Regions from separate parts of the Okeanomitos corallinicola TIOX110 genome, predicted to be linked through region 1. Evidence: riboswitches for the same ligand, from Rfam matches in the RefSeq annotation. Region 1 holds a riboswitch; the other holds the start of a gene.

Evidence for each region. Region 1 has a riboswitch for cobalamin ahead of WJM97_RS21790 (energy-coupling factor ABC transporter permease). Riboswitches for the same ligand answer to the same signal wherever they lie in the genome.
Region 2: another riboswitch for cobalamin. It lies ahead of cobG (precorrin-3B synthase); the one in region 1 lies ahead of WJM97_RS21790 (energy-coupling factor ABC transporter permease).

Annotation. Positions count from the first base shown of each region.
Region 1 is NZ_CP150886.1:4,948,461-4,951,886, reverse strand. Features, by position in the region: gene cbiQ (cobalt ECF transporter T component CbiQ) at 1-438, opposite strand, end outside; gene WJM97_RS21795 (energy-coupling factor ABC transporter substrate-binding protein) at 435-731, opposite strand; gene WJM97_RS21790 (energy-coupling factor ABC transporter permease) at 718-1,458, opposite strand; cobalamin riboswitch at 1,523-1,663, opposite strand; gene WJM97_RS21785 (1-acyl-sn-glycerol-3-phosphate acyltransferase) at 1,728-3,116, opposite strand; gene WJM97_RS21780 (VCBS repeat-containing protein) at 3,389-3,426, opposite strand, start outside.
Region 2 is NZ_CP150886.1:659,584-663,009, forward strand. Features, by position in the region: gene cobG (precorrin-3B synthase) at 1-1,187, opposite strand, end outside; cobalamin riboswitch at 1,229-1,403, opposite strand; gene WJM97_RS02750 (HPF/RaiA family ribosome-associated protein) at 1,816-2,439, shown strand; gene WJM97_RS02755 (hypothetical protein) at 2,451-2,669, shown strand; gene WJM97_RS02760 (pyridoxamine 5'-phosphate oxidase family protein) at 2,769-3,230, opposite strand.

The DNA.
Region 1 (3,426 bases):
TAATATCTCTGTGAAAGGAACGGTAAACATGAGAAAATATAAGCAGGAAACAGAAGCTAAGGCTCTAGTTAAAATTTCCCATGCTTGAATGCTGCCACTATAACTGATGTAAATATAGAAGTTGCCAAAATTAAACCCATACAATGAGTCTAATTGTGCAGTTTGCAAATTAGCAATTGATACTCCATTTATCATCAGTGCTGGTAAACTTGTTAAACAGAAAATTAGGGTGAATAGTAATAACCGCAAATAAATACCAGCCGGAATTCTGGCGTAAATTAAGATCCAAATTCCTATCCAAAGTGCTGTACAAATTTGCACTAAGGGATGGGTAAATAGGGAAATAGTCAAGGTTGTCAAGGCAAAAATTATTTTATGTTCCGGCGGTAATCCTCGCAGTTGATTTGTATAAGCTAAAGTATCTAATTTTAAACTCATTCTTTAGGTTGTTGGGAACGTCCTTTATATAAACCAATTGCGTAACCAACTACTCCCGCACCGACAGCAGCTTGAGAAGCAAATAATAGACTTTCTACTTCTTTACTAGCTGGTGTCATAATTGATGTAAACCAGGGTTTATATTCAGGTTGTATTTCATTAATAACTGTTTCTGCTTCGCCGTCTGCACCACCAAATTCTGCACCACGGACAAATATTAAAGGTGCGATTGCTAAACCTAACACTGCTAAGATTAAAAACCAGTTATTCAAGCTTTTACTAGATTGATTCATTGCTGTGATTTCTTCCCTTGATTAATTGCAACAGTTCCAATTCTTGAGGATTATAAGATTGTAGCCAGTTCCATACTAATACAGTTAATAATCCTTCACTGATTGCTAAGGGTATTTGAGTAACAGCAAAAATTGCCGCGAATTTTGTAAATGAAGCGATAAATCCACCCACCGGTGCAGGAAAAGCCAAGGCGAGTTGGATAGAAGTGATAACGTAGGTGAGTAAATTTGCTAAAGCTGCGGCTAAGAATATGGCAGTTTTTTGTTTACCACTTGCACCCATGATGAGATTATAAATCCAATAAGCTGCAAAGGGTCCGGCGATCGCCATTGAAAAAGCATTTGCTCCCAAAGTCGTCAAACCACCATGTGCCAATAATAAAGCCTGAAATAACAATACCAAGCTACCTAAAACTGTCATTGTCAGCGGTCCAAACAGTACCGCACCTAAACCTGTGCCGGTGGGATGAGAACAACTACCAGTCACGGAAGGAATTTTTAACGCTGACAGCACAAAAGCAAAAGCACCGGCTAATCCCAACAACAGTTTCAACTCTGGGTTAGCTTTGGTAATACGATTCAGACGTAGCAATCCTAAAACAAAAAATGGTAACGCTACAACCCACCAAAAAATTGCCCATTCTATCGGTAAAAAACCTTCCATAATGTGCATAGCATAGGCGGGTTTGGGGAAACCAACTACTAAGTAAAAACTAACAACAGCCATGAGGATTAGACTAACTAACCCCTGTTTTTTTCTAGACAAAATCTGTACCTCGCAGATATATGTATATAAACGTCCTTTTTTCGGCGGGCATCCTGACTTACCATATTGTGGCTTACAGTTGCGGGACAGCGCCGGATTTGCACCAGACTTTCCCCCTCACGTCCAATGGCTGCTCCCCATTAGAACCGATGCTGGTAACTATATCACTATTCTTCTTGTATCTGAAAGATTTATGAATAGCTAACAGGTGATAGAGTTAAAAATCTTGACTAAACAACTAACTTTTCTAACACCTGCTGCAAGTCACTGGTTAAGTCTGTTACCGCTTTTCTAGCAGCTACCCGATTAGTTTTATAACTAGGATAACGTTCAGAAACAGAAATAGGTTCACCCACAGTAATTTTCGCTTTTTGTTTACCTAATTCGGGACGTTTTGCCGGATAAGAACCCTTAATTTTATTCACCATATCCCATAACAATAAAGTCATTTCTGCGAATCTTTCTACGGTGGGTCTTGCCTGGATATACGTACCAGAAACAGCCACAAAACTCTCTACTAATCTCATATGCCACATCCGAAAATAAGCTTCCTCCGCAATTCTATCTCCTAGATGTTTTTCAATCATTGAAATTGATTTAATTTCCTTGAAATCTTCCCTAAAAATATAATTCCATCCCGCTTGTTCTACTCTTCTACATCTATCATTCCAATTACCTCTAGATGATAAATCAAAATATTGTTCAGCAATGAATAAGGCAATATTCATTACAGATTGTAAGCGATAGGCTAAGGCTTCATTTCTATCACTTATTTCACCATTGGTAATTTTTTTATCTGGTAAAGTCTGGTGATAGAATTTTGTATAAAACTGCTCCATTATAGATAACAAATTTTCAGCTAAACTCAATAACCGTGAATATAATACTTCAAAAGAATTTGGATTATTTGTTGATGCAATATTTAACCCACTAGCAGTTTCTAACTCAGTTAATAAATTAGAAATTTCCGCCCAAGGTTCATTTATATAACTATATTTAATACCGATGGGGAGAATAAAAACCTGCTCTTTTCTCCCAGCTTTTTGTAAATCTTCCGCACACCAAAAACCCATTTGGGCAATGCCAGGTTCTAGAGGACTAATAATTTCTGATAAACCATTTGTAGCACCTTCTGGCGCAGCAGCCATAGGAAATTTACCATTAATATATAAATCCCGTGCAGAACGTAAACCAGTCCAGTCAGCTTTACCCCTTTGAATAGGAGTTGCACCTAAATTTGCTGCTAACCAACCAATATGTTTACCTGCCCATAAAGGAATACCCCGATCATAGATAAAATGGGTATGAATGGGATATTCTAAATTTATATTTTGCTGTTGAGCTAGTTTAGGTAAAAGTTGAGAAAATAAATAAGTTAAACAAAATGGATCATCTATTTTGGGATGACGAAAAGCCAGCATAAAGCGAATTTTACGATCTTGAAATTGATGATAAAGATTTGCTAATATTTCTACATTTTCCGCTTCAATTGTGTTAATAGAAGTTTTCCATTGTAACCAGGCTGGTAATAGTAGATGCACAAATTTTAACAACAACGGGTTAAAAGCTGGGGGAATGAATTCTAGGGGTGGTTGCGCTTGATACATAAAAAAGGAGATCGAGAAGTTCTAGGAGTTTTCAGAGTTAGGCGGATTGTTTGTTTAAATTTAACACCGCATCGCTAAACCCGCATAAAATTTTAGGGCTTAATGATAGTGTCAGTAAGCCCTAAATAATTTAAACTGTACTATTACCCTATTAGCTTACCCCGTAAAAAAACGATCGCCTTACTTTGACATTAAATCAAAAGTGCGATCGCTGTTTATGTTTATTTATTCCGGGTAAGATTCAATATTTCAGCTAATGGATATACCAATTACCCATTACCAATTTAAGCTGTGTACCATTCTGGAGTGAGTTTATCTTCTT
Region 2 (3,426 bases), 860 kb from region 1:
GCATGACTTTTTGTATCAGTTGCAGCAGCAGCACAACCACGCTTTCCTGAACAAGAGACAAGTCCACTTTTGATGTTAATTGCTGAATAACTGAGTCCTAAAAGATGAATTTCTTTCTTTACCTCAGCAATTTGGGATTCAGAAATATCAGTAATCAGTAGATTTTGCCATGGTGTAAGTCTGATAGTACCATTACCATATTTTTGGGACAAGTTAGCTAAACCTCGAATTTGCCAACTTTGCAATCGTCCCAAAGGCAAGACTACACCAATATAAACTAATCCTGATTGTTTTTGGCGATGAATACCAAGATGATAAAATTTTGGGTTTTTATTTCTTTCATAACTTCGTAAAGTTGCATTTTGATGTTGATAAATCAAGTCTTGATTGTGTAACTTTGTGAATAATTCCCAGTGGTGTTCATGCAAATAATTTTGAACCTGCTGTAGATAATTTTCCCAACCTAAATTGCTGATAACTTCTCGTAAACGTGGTTTACGAAGAAGAGTACAGTCTGTATGTCGTAGATATACTTCTGCTAAAGCTGCTAAAACAGGAATACACGCTTCTGGTTTTAAGTAAAGTCCGATATTTTTAAATTTTTCCGGAGATTCAATCCCACAAATATACAAAATAAAGTATACTTTATTTAATCCCCATTCCCCTGTAGGAAAGAACTTATGTTCTTCCCTACACCCCTCTACAATTGAGGTTGCCACTAATGTAATATCATTTGGGCATTTGGCGACTGAAAGTTTACCACCACCATCAAAACAAACGCTGAATTTTGCTGATAGTTCTCCTAGATGGGAGTTAGCTGTTATGTATTCATCCCAAGCTTTAACTAGAGGACGAACATCTATTAATTCTTGTGTATCTATACCTGCTGTAGGACTAGCCATGATATTACGGATATGATCTACTTTGGGATTAATAGAACCCAAGCCTAATGTTTGTAGACCTTGAAGAATTTCTACACCTATATTTTGCTTGATTTCCCTAATTTGTAGGTTAGCCCGATTTGTGATATCTACATAGCCACCACCATAATTATCGGCTATATCTGCAATCAGATGTAACTGTTCAATGTTCAAAATTCCAGCGGGTATTCTCAGACGAGATAAAATCCCATCTTGGGCTGGTGTAGTGTAAAATAAGCCTGGACAGGCAGTAAATACGCTTAACAAAAATCGGACTCCTTCCCCGTGCGACGCAGAGACAGAAATGAATAAATATATTTTCTTAGAGTTGGCATTCTGACTAAGTTCAATTTAGGACTTTAGGCTTGGTTATCAACAATCTAAACATCTCAAATTGCTTTACAGCTGCGGCACAGTCCCGGAATTTAACCGGAGTTTCCCAACTCCAAGATTTAGAATTGTACCACAAGCGGAGAATTTTGAGCAGGAATATTGATGATTTTCACAAGGATTTTCTCGCCAGTTGATGACAATATCTAGAATAAAACGCAGATGCACGCAGATAAACGCAGATGAATTCGTATTTTATTTTATGAAATGGGATATTGATATCTTCCATCTATTACTAAGGGTATATTTATAAGTGACAATATCTAGCTTTTAGTTAGATGATTACAATCTTATTTTTATTTATAATGAGTTGTTAACATAAGAGGATTTTAATATGTTTCCAATTGAGAGTTAGATGCAAAATTATTATTTTGTTCGTAAAAGTATAGAATATTTGCAAATACTAAATTGGCAAAAATGGGAGGATTTAAGAATTAAAATATTCAGTTGTTTGGAGAAATAAGAATATTTGATTAATTGGTAGAATATCTGTTTTAATCATACTATGAAAGTAACGCCAGAAATTACTTATCGTCATGTAGAAAAATCTCCTGTGATTGATAATTTAGTCCATGAAAAAATTGCTAAATTAGAGCATTTTTGTGATTACATTAATAGCTGTCATATTACCATAGAGAAAATACATGATCGTCCCCGGAGTGGTTCTCCTTATCGAGTTAGAATTGATTTAACTGTTCCTCCTGGACATGAACTGGTAGCACAGAGAAATCCTGGGGAAAGTATTCAATATGAACCCCTGGATGCGGTAATTAGACAAACTTTTGATGCTATGCGACAGCAGTTAGCTAAACTGACTCAACTGCAACGTGCAAGTGAAAAAGTCGGTAGATATGAAGAAGTCCCAGAAAATATAGGTTTTGTGACTAAGTTATTTCGAGAAAATGGCTATGGTTTTTTAAAAACTTTAGATGGGAGAGAGATGTATTTCCACAGAAATAGCGTTTTACATCATGAATTTGACCGATTAGAAATTGGAACTGGTGTACATTTCTCTCCAGAAGAAGGTAAAGAAGGACCTCAAGCAAGCACTGTAAAAATAGTTGATAAACCTGGTGTCTGTGCTGGTAAAGCATCAACAACAATTATTGAACCCCCTTTAGATTGGTAGGAGTTAAGTCAATGAATAAACATGATGATGATCTAAAAAAAATTGCCTCTCAATTATTAGCAGCTATGTTATCTAACCCTCATATTTATAGCCAAGTTAGTGATGAGGGAGGTTATGGGAATATGGAACAGAAATTAGTGATTGCATCTGTAGAAATTGCTGAAAATTTTATTAATCATTTTGCAGTTAATCATCGTCATAAAGAGATAGCAATTATGTCGAGTAAGTAGAATCAATAAACACTGAGGTCAAAAAAATATGTAGAGATGTTAAATACAACGTTTCTACATATAAAAAGCAACTGATATTAATGTAATCAAGGAGATAGATTAAATATGTGAGAGTTCTAAAAAACTAATTGTTTGTGGGATGAAACTTGATAGACTTTCCCAATAATCTGCTTTATTGATATTAATTTTTAGTAAAGCAATATTGGGTTCATCTAATCCCTGATGAAACCAGGTTTGTAATATTGGTTGCCATTTTTCTGCTAATTTATTTCTATCTCTCACCAGTTCTGCTGTACCAGAAATAGAGATATATCGCTGTTTATCTGGTGCAGAAAAACTGACGTTTACTTGTTGACGGCGTTCGATTTCTAATACCTTATGGGAGTTAGCAAAGGTAAAAAACCAGAGTTTACCATCTGTGTCTATTTCATTAAAAATTGACATAGGCCGACTGTGTAAACTACCATCTTCATCAACTGTAGTTAACATAGTACAGTCAATATTTTGGATGATTTGACGCAAGTGCTGAATTTTTTGATGATAATCTTGTGAATTTGCCATTTAACTCTGTTCATTAAGTGATATCTTCAATTTATATTAGTTTCATTTTTATAGTTAAAACATGAGTCTAGAGGTGTAATTTTTATTTAATGTTAACTAAATAAACTCAGATAATTTATGTATTACTAAAGAAATATTTTTAAATATCAAATTAAATATCAAAGGTTTTAGCTTTAATATTGGTTGACAATTAATT